DNA from 2 places in the Pseudomonas oryzihabitans genome. Region 1 is predicted to be linked to the other one. Evidence: predicted binding sites of a transcription regulator. Region 1 holds the regulator's gene; the other holds the start of a gene.
What was found. Region 1 encodes FliA, which starts transcription of late flagellar genes. Its sites were predicted from a motif close to CTAAAGTTTNNNNNNNNNNNGCCGNTAA; they were not measured.
Positions count from the first base shown of each region.

Region 2: the regulator FliA is predicted to act here: its motif matches at 1,545-1,572, upstream of APT59_RS08355 (flagellar protein MotY).

Region 1 covers NZ_CP013987.1:3,224,726-3,229,205, forward strand. Annotated here, with positions in the region: gene APT59_RS14660 (chemotaxis protein CheA) at 1-261, opposite strand, end outside; gene APT59_RS14665 (protein phosphatase CheZ) at 288-1,076, opposite strand; gene APT59_RS14670 (chemotaxis response regulator CheY) at 1,096-1,470, opposite strand; gene fliA (RNA polymerase sigma factor FliA) at 1,558-2,298, opposite strand; gene fleN (flagellar synthesis regulator FleN) at 2,295-3,125, opposite strand; gene flhF (flagellar biosynthesis protein FlhF) at 3,218-4,480, opposite strand, start outside.
Region 2 covers NZ_CP013987.1:1,831,928-1,836,407, reverse strand. Annotated here, with positions in the region: gene APT59_RS08360 (argininosuccinate synthase) at 1-441, opposite strand, end outside; gene APT59_RS08355 (flagellar protein MotY) at 559-1,509, opposite strand; gene pyrC (dihydroorotase) at 1,652-2,695, shown strand; gene rnt (ribonuclease T) at 2,698-3,369, shown strand; gene APT59_RS08340 (bacterioferritin-associated ferredoxin) at 3,488-3,703, shown strand; gene bfr (bacterioferritin) at 3,896-4,372, shown strand; gene grxD (Grx4 family monothiol glutaredoxin) at 4,431-4,480, opposite strand, start outside.

The DNA of each region.
Region 1 (4,480 bases):
CTCGGCATCCACGCGGCGTTCGCCTTTGCGCAGGATGTCGAACACGTTTTCCGCGATATGGCAGCACTCGACCAGGGTATGGAGCTGCAGGAAACCGGCACCGCCCTTTACGGTATGGAAGCCACGGAAAATGGCATTCAGCAGATCCATGTCATCCGGGCGGCTTTCCAGCTCGACCAATTGTTCGGACAACTGTTCGAGAATCTCGCCGGCCTCTACCAGGAAATCCTGGAGGATTTCTTCATCGGCGTCGAAGCTCATTCCTGCACTCCCCAAGAGGGTCTGGGTCAAAAGCCCAGACTGGATAGAAGATCGTCGACGTCGACCTGAGCGGCCACGACGTCTTCACGCTTATCGGCATGAATCTGCGGACCTTCACCCTTCATCGTCTTTTCTTTTCGATTCTGTTCGATCAGCGCGGTGTGATCGTGACTGAAGCCGGTATAGCGATCGACCTGACTGGCCATCATCACCAGCTTGACGAGGTCTTTCTCGATCTGCCCGACGAGATTGACGACCCGCTTGATCACCTGACCGGTGAGATCCTGGTAGTCCTGCGCGAGGAGAATGTCGTTGAGCTTGGCCGACAGCTGCTCGGCACTGCTCTCGCTGTGGCTGAGGAAGGCGTCGACGCGCTTGGCCAGTTCGCGGAATTCGTCCGCGCCCATTTCCCGGCGCATGAATTTCTTCCAGTCGGCATGCACGGCACGGGCCTCGTCGCCGAAGTTGCCTACCAGCGGTGCGCTCTCCTCCACCAGATCCATGGTCCGGTTGGCGGCGTTCTCGGTCATCTTCACCACGTAGGAGAGACGATCGGTGGCATCGCTGATCTGGGAGACCTCTTCGCCGGCCATGCCGCGCGGATCGATCTCGAAGTTGACGATGGCATTGTGCAGCTCGCGGGTCAGCTTGCCGACTTCCTGGTAAAGACCCCGGTCACGCAGTTGATTGAGCTCATTGATAACATGCACGGCCTGGGTGAAATCGCCGCTTTCCAGGCATTTCACCAGCTCTTGGGCGTGCTGTTTTAGATTCGACTCGAAGTCGCTGAAGCTGTTGGTGCCAAGCTGATCCATAACGTCCCCGCGGCTTTCTTCAGCCGTTCACCCGCTCGAAGATCTTGTCGATCTTTTCTTTCAGCACCTGGGCGGTGAAAGGCTTGACCACATAGCCATTCACGCCGGCCTGAGCGGCTTCGATGATCTGCTCACGCTTGGCCTCGGCGGTCACCATCAGCACCGGCAGGGTCTTCAGGCGCGCGTCGGCGCGGACCTGGCGCAGCAGGTCGATGCCGGTCATGCCAGGCATGTTCCAGTCGGTGACGAGAAAATCGAAGTTGCCGCTCTGCAGCATCGGCAGTGCGGTATTGCCGTCGTCTGCTTCGGCGGTATTGGTGAATCCCAGATCGCGCAGCAAATTCTTGATGATGCGTCTCATCGTGGAAAAATCGTCCACGATGAGGATTTTCATGTTCTTGTCCAAGTCGACCTCCGTCCTAATCCGCACACACGCCACAAGGCGCGTCTAAGCAATCGTAGTAGCCTGAGTACCAGCCGGTTAACGCGAACGCCATTCCGCCAGCCGCGCCCGCAGGCGTGCCGCGCATTGACTGTGAAGTTGGCAGACACGTGACTCGCTCACACCCAGCACCTCGCCGATTTCCTTGAGGTTGAGTTCCTCGTCGTAATACAGCGAGAGCACCAGACGTTCACGCTCCGGAAGATTGGCGATGGCCTCGGCCAGGGCCTTGCGGAAGCGCTCGTCTTCCAGACCGCGACCGGGCTCGAGTTCATGCGAACCACTCTCCTCGAGCCCATGCTCACCACCCTCCATGAGGTCGTCGAAGCTGAACAGGCGACTCCCCATGGTGTCGCCAAGGATGCCGTAGTACTCATCCAGACTCAATTTAAGTTCGGCCGCGACTTCGGAATCTTTAGCGTCACGACCAGTGCGCGCTTCCACTGCCCGAATGGCGTCGGTGACCATGCGCGTGTTGCGGTGCACCGAGCGCGGCGCCCAGTCGCCCTTGCGGACCTCATCGAGCATGGCACCGCGGATGCGGATGCCGGCGTAGGTCTCGAAGCTGGCGCCCTTGCCGGCGTCGTATTTGCGCGAGGCCTCCAGCAGACCGATCATGCCGGCCTGCATCAGATCTTCGACCTGTACGCTCGCCGGCAGGCGCGCCAGGAGATGGTAGGCGATGCGTTTCACCAACGGCGCGTAGCGGTTGATGAGCTGCTCCTGCTGGGTACGTTCCGAGGTTTTGCTGTACATGCGAAGCCCGCTGGATGCTGTCATGCGTGGGTACCGATGGCTGGTTGCACAAGGCGCTCGACAAAGAACTCGAGATGGCCGCGCGGATTGGCGGGCAGCGGCCAGCCATCGACTTTCTGAGCCACCGCACGAAAGGCCAGTGAGGCCTTGGCACGCGGAAAGGCTTCGTACACGGGGCGCTGTTTCTGTACCGCTTTGCGCACCGCTTCATCGAACGGAATGGCGCCCACGTATTGCAAGGCGACATCCAGGAATCTGTCGGTCACCTTGGTCAGCTTAGCAAAGAGATTGCGGCCTTCCTGGGGTGTCAGCGCCATATTCGCCAACACCCGGAAACGGGTGACGCCATGGTCGCGATTGAGCAGCTTGATCAGGGCGTAGGCATCGGTGATGGAGGTGGGCTCATCGCACACCACGACCAGGACTTCCTGGGCGGCGCGGACGAAGCTGACCACCTGGTCGCCGATGCCGGCAGCGGTATCGACGATGAGCACGTCGAGGTTCTCGCTGATGTCGCTGAAGGCCTGGATCAGACCGGCATGCTGGGCCGGCGTCAGATTGACCATCGCCTGGGTGCCCGAGGCTGCCGGGACGATGCGGATGCCGCCCGGCCCGTGCAGCAGCACGTCGCGCAGCTCACACTCGCCGGAAATGACGTCGGCCAGGGTGCGCTTGGGCGACAGCCCGAGCAGAACGTCGATGTTGGCAAGGCCCAGGTCGGCGTCGAGCAGCATGACGCGCCGCCCGATATCGGCCAGGGCCAAGGCCAGGTTGACCGACACATTGGTCTTGCCGACACCGCCTTTACCGCCCGTGACCGCTATGACTTGGACGGGATGCATGCTACCCATTGCCTGATACCTTTGATTGAAATCCGTCACACTTTAGACCAAGTGCATTTGGCGTGCCCAGGCATGCGATGCACCACTACCGTTCGTCGGCGCTAACCGGCGCGGCGGGCATTGCTCTGATACAGGCCGGCGAACATGCCGGCCATGGTTTCTTCGCTCGGCTCTTCGGACGCCTGCAGGCTCACAGCGCGGCTCACCAGCTGGTGGCTGCGAGCCGGATGCAGATCGTCCGGGATGCGCGGACCGTCGGCGATGTAGGCCACCGGCAGGCGCTGGCTGATGGCCAGGCCCAGGGCTTCGCCGAGGCTGGCGGCCTCGTCCAGCTTGGTCAGCACGCAGCCGCTCAGGCCGCAGCGCCGATAGCTGTGATAGGCCGCCTTGAGCACCTGGCTCTGGCTGGTGACACCCAGCACCAGGTAATTGCGAATCTTCAGCTGGCGGTTCGCCAGGGCTTCGAGCTGCGCCTTGAGCGCCGGATCGTTGGCGGGCATGCCCGCGGTATCGATCAGCACCAGACGCTTGCGTGCCAGGGGCGCCAGGGCCTGCGCCAGGGACTGGCCCGGATCGACCAGGGTCACCGGTACGTCGAGGATGCGGCCCAGGGTCTTGATCTGCTCCTGGGCACCGATGCGGAAGCTGTCCATGCTGACCAGCGCCAGACTCTGGGGACCGTACTTGAGCACGTAGTTGGCGGCGAGCTTGGCCAGGGTGGTGGTCTTGCCCATTCCGGCCGGGCCGACGAAGGCGACGATGCCGCCCTCCTCCAAAATCTTGGCGTCAGTGGTCTTGGCCAGCTGGGCGAAGTTGGCCAGCAGCATGCGCCAGGCATGGCGCGGGTCCTGGATCTTGGCCACGCTGTCGAGCAGGTGGCGGGCCAGGTCGGCCGGCAGCCCCATGCGTTGCAGACGGCGCCAGAGGCCGGCCTGCTCCGGACGGGTGGACTGCACCTGCGTCCAGGCCATGGAGCCCAGCTGGACTTCCAGCAGTTCACGCAGGCCACTGAGTTCGCTGCGCATGGCTTCCAGGGCGCGGCGGTCTTCCGATGCGGCGCTGGCGGCAGCTGCCGCAGCAGCCGGTTGGGGGGCACGCGGCGGGGCGATCACCGGCTCGCGACGACTGTCGGCGGCACTGATGGCGCCGAGCAGCTGCTTGTCCTTGGGCGCGGCCGAGGGCACGCCCGGCGCGCGGATGCTGAGGTCGGCATGGGCCTGGGCGATCTTCGCATGTGTCTTGCGCAACTCCGCCTGCAGCTCCGCGTTGGGCGCAGCCGGTGCCGGAGCCTGGTAGTCCAGCGCCGCGGTCAGCTCGACCCCGCCGGCGACCCGGCGGTTGCTGAGGATGGCGGCATCCGGGCC
Region 2 (4,480 bases), 1.4 Mb from region 1:
GCGCCAGGGGGCGATCACCTTGACGCCCGGCTTGAGCGCATAGGCGCCCAGCTCGAAGCGCACCTGGTCGTTGCCCTTGCCGGTGGCGCCGTGGGAGATGGCATCGGCGCCGGTCTCGTTGGCGATCTCGATCAGGCGCTTGGCGATCAGCGGACGGGCGATGGACGTACCCAGCAGGTACTCGCCTTCGTAGACGGTATTGGCGCGGAACATCGGGTAGACGAAGTCGCGGACGAACTCTTCACGCAGGTCGTCGATGTAGATTTCCTTGACGCCCATGGCCTGGGCCTTGGCGCGTGCCGGTTCGACTTCCTCGCCCTGGCCGAGGTCAGCGGTGAAGGTCACCACTTCGCAGTTATAGGTATCCTGCAGCCACTTGAGGATCACCGAGGTGTCCAGGCCGCCGGAATACGCCAGGACTACCTTCTTCACATCCGCCATGCCGTTCGCTCCCGTGTGTTGCATTGAGTCGGAAAGCGGTAATTCTACTGGTGGTATCGCCGCTTTTACAGAGGCGCGACGCACTCTGATGTCTGGGCGACATGCGGTTGCAGCGGATCAGCCCTTGGGCTTGGCTGGCGGGGCGGGGGTCGGCGCCGGTGGCTCACTCGGATTGGCCGCGGTACTGGTGGTCGGCGCGGCCGCTGGCTCGCTGCTTGGCGGCACCCGCGAGAACACCAGGGTCACGCGCCGGTTGAGCGCCCGGTTGGTCTTGCTGTTGTTGGGTGCGAGCGGATACTGCTCGCCAAAGAAGCGCAACTCGATCTGCTCCGCGGGGAAGCCCTTGGTCTTCAGGTACTCCATCACGGCGATGGCACGCAGCCGGGATTCCTGGCGATTGTCCAGCCGGGTGCCCTGGTTGTCGCTGTAGCCCGAGACGATGACGTGGTTGACCGTCGGATCGGCCTTCAGGTACTCGTCGATGAGATCGAGCTTGGCCTTGGCGCTGTCGTCCAGGGTATCGCCACCGCCCGGGAAGCCGACCTGGGAATGGCGAATCTGCTCGAAGTTGACCGCCAGCAGCTTCTGGGTACAGGCCTGGAACTGCTGGTAGGCCGGCTCGAAGTGCACGGGCAGCAGCCGGACCTCGACGCGGTCATCCAGGGCACCCGGCCGACTGACCTGCGGCATGCGCCCTTCCATCAATCCCGCCAGCAGGCGCTGAGCCTGCTGCGCGCTGGTCGTCAGGGCCTGCTCCCCCTCCACCACCTTGACCGAGCCGAGGCTGATGTCGCCAAGGCCCGGCTTCCAGGGCACCGCCGCGGCCTTGAGGCTGGCGCTGCCCACCGGCAACCACTGACCGTTGGGGCGCAGCTCGAATACCGTGGCCTCGCCGGCGCGGCGCAGGAAACCACCGCTGCCGAAGCGCGGGATGGGCTGCAGCAGCCGACAGGCGAAGATGTCGCCCTCCACCTTCCACTCCACGCTCTCGAGCCGACTCTGGAAGGTCATCCCCCAGGCCGGAACGGCGAGCAGCAGACAGGAAAGGAAGAGGTAACGCGGGCGCACGTCGAGCTCCGGAAAGAAAAAAGTACCTGGGCTTCATATCGGTCAAGGGCGCGGAAAACTTGAGCGCGATCCCGCTGCACGGGTGCCGGCTACCCCCTTTTCCGGTAGCATTTCCCCACTTTCCCGCAGCCTGGAATCCCGTATGACCGACCGGATCACCCTTGCCCGTCCCGATGACTGGCACATTCACCTGCGCGACGGCGCCGCCCTGCCGCAGACCGTCGCCGACGCCGCCCGCGAATTCGGTCGCGCCATCGTCATGCCCAACCTGGTACCACCGGTGCGCAATGCCGAGCAGGCCGCCGACTACCGCGAGCGCATCCTGGCCGCACGTCCGGTGGGCAGCCGCTTCGAGCCGCTGATGGTGCTCTACCTCACCGATCGCACCAGCCCGGAAGACGTGCGCAGTGCCAAGGCCAGCGGTTTCGTGCATGCCGCCAAGCTCTATCCGGCCGGAGCCACCACCAACTCCGATTCCGGGGTCACCTCCCTCGACAACCTCTTCCCGACCCTGGAAGCCATGGCCGAGATCGGCCTGCCGCTACTGGTGCATGGCGAGGTCACCCATGCCGAGGTGGACGTCTTCGACCGCGAGAAGAAATTCATCGACGAGCACCTGGTGCGTATCGTCCAGCGCTTCCCGACGCTGAAGGTGGTGTTCGAACACATCACCACGGGCGACGCCGCTGCCTTCGTGCGCGAGGCCCCGGCCAACGTGGGTGCCACCATCACCGTCCATCACCTGCTGTACAACCGCAACCACATGCTGGTGGGCGGCATCCGGCCGCATTTCTATTGCCTGCCGATCCTCAAGCGCAACACCCACCAGAGCGCCCTGCTAGACGCCGCCACCAGCGGCAACCCCAAGTTCTTCCTCGGCACCGACTCGGCGCCCCACGCCCGTCACGCCAAGGAAGCGGCCTGCGGTTGTGCCGGCTGCTATACCGCCTACGGTGCGCTCGAGCTCTATGCCGAAGCCTTCGAGAGCCGCGACGCCCTCGACCGCCTGGAAGGCTTCGCCAGCCACTTCGGCCCTGACTTCTATGGCCTGCCGCGCAACACCGAGACCGTGACCCTGGTGCGCGAGGACTGGCAGGCGCCGGCCTCCCTCCCCTTTGGCGATCACGAGGTGGTTCCCCTGCGCGCGGGCGAGACCTTGCGCTGGCGTCTGGAGGTGAGCGTATGAGCATGGATGAGACCTTCAGCGACGAACTGGATGCCAGCCAGCCCATGTCCGACTCGCGCATCCCCATGGCGCGCCGCTTCCGCGGCTATCTGCCGGTGGTGATCGACGTCGAGACCGGCGGCTTCAACGCCGCCACCGATGCCCTGCTGGAAATCGCCGCCACCACCGTGGCCATGGACGAGGAAGGAGTGCTCTATCCGGATCACACCTATTTCTTCCGCGTCGAGCCCTTCGCTGGCGCCAATATCGAAGCTGCGGCGCTGGAGTTCACCGGCATCAAGCTCGACCATCCGCTGCGCATGGCAGTGGGCGAAGAGCAGGCGCTGAGCGAGATCTTCAAGGGTGTACGCAAGTCGCTCAAGGCCAGCGGCTGCAAGAGAGCCATCCTGGTCGGCCATAACAGCAGCTTCGATCTGGGCTTTCTCAATGCCGCGGTGCTGCGCTGCGGCCTGAAGCGCAACCCCTTCCACCCGTTCTCCAGCTTCGATACCGCCACCCTGGCCGGTCTGGCCTATGGTCAGACGGTACTGGCCAAGGCCTGCCAGGCGGCCGGCATCGAGTTCGACAATCGTGAAGCCCACTCGGCCCGTTACGACACCGAGAAGACCGCCGAGCTGTTTTGCGGCATCGTCAATCGGTGGCGGGAAATGGGCGGCTGGGTCGACCTGGACTGATCTGACAACCGCCTGTCGCCAAGGACGCCTTTAATGAGATTTTGCCGCCTACAACTTTGACAATCATTCTCATTGTCATTAGCTTTGGCGGCACCTCCACTCATACAGCAGGCGATCCATGTACGTGTGTCTTTGCCGTGGCGTGACCGACAAGCATATTCGCGAAGCCATCTATGAAGGCTGCTGCAGTTATCGGGAAGTCCGGGAAAGCACGGGTTGCGCCACCCAGTGCGGCAAGTGCGCCTGCCTCGCCAAGCAGGTCGTCAAGGAAACCCTCGGTGAGCTGCATGGTGCCCAGCAGCTCGCCTACGCCCTGGACGTCCCGCGCGCCTGAGCGACATCCCTGCAAAAAAAGCCGGACCTTGTGTCCGGCTTTTTTATTGTCTAATCAAACGCTTACGGAAAGGATGGAAAAGCTTTCGATTACCGTTCGATTTTCGTCGATTTTTCAACAACTTAAGCTTTTGACAAAGGGCCCTTCCACGCTCAGACTGCCGGCAATCCCACCCGATTTGCAGGTCCGGCCATGAAAGGCGATATCACCGTCATCCAGCATTTGAACAAGATCCTCGGCAACGAACTGGTGGCCATCAACCAGTATTTCCTGCACTCGCGGATGTACAACGACTGGGGTATCCGCAAGCTGGGTCATCACGAGTACAAGGAATCCATCGACGAGATGAAGCACGCCGATCGCCTGATCGAGCGCATCCTGTTCCTGGAAGGCCTGCCCAACCTGCAGGATCTGGGCAAGCTGATGATCGGCGAGAACACCCAGGAGATGATCCAGTGCGACCTGCGCCTGGAGATCAGCGCCGTGGCTGACCTGCGTGAAGCCATCACCTATTGTGAAAGCGTGCGGGACTACGTGAGCCGCGACATGCTCAAGAGCATCCTCGAATCCGAGGAAGAGCACATCGATTGGCTGGAAACCCAGCTGAGCCTCATCGCCAGCGTCGGGATCGAGAACTACATCCAGTCGCAGATGCACGACGACGATTGATCGAGCAGACGCCCATGAAAAAGCCCGCATGATGCGGGCTTTTTTTGTGGCGGAGGACTCAGGCGTCCTTCTGCTCCACGGCCTGCTTGATCAGGGTCTGCAGCTCAC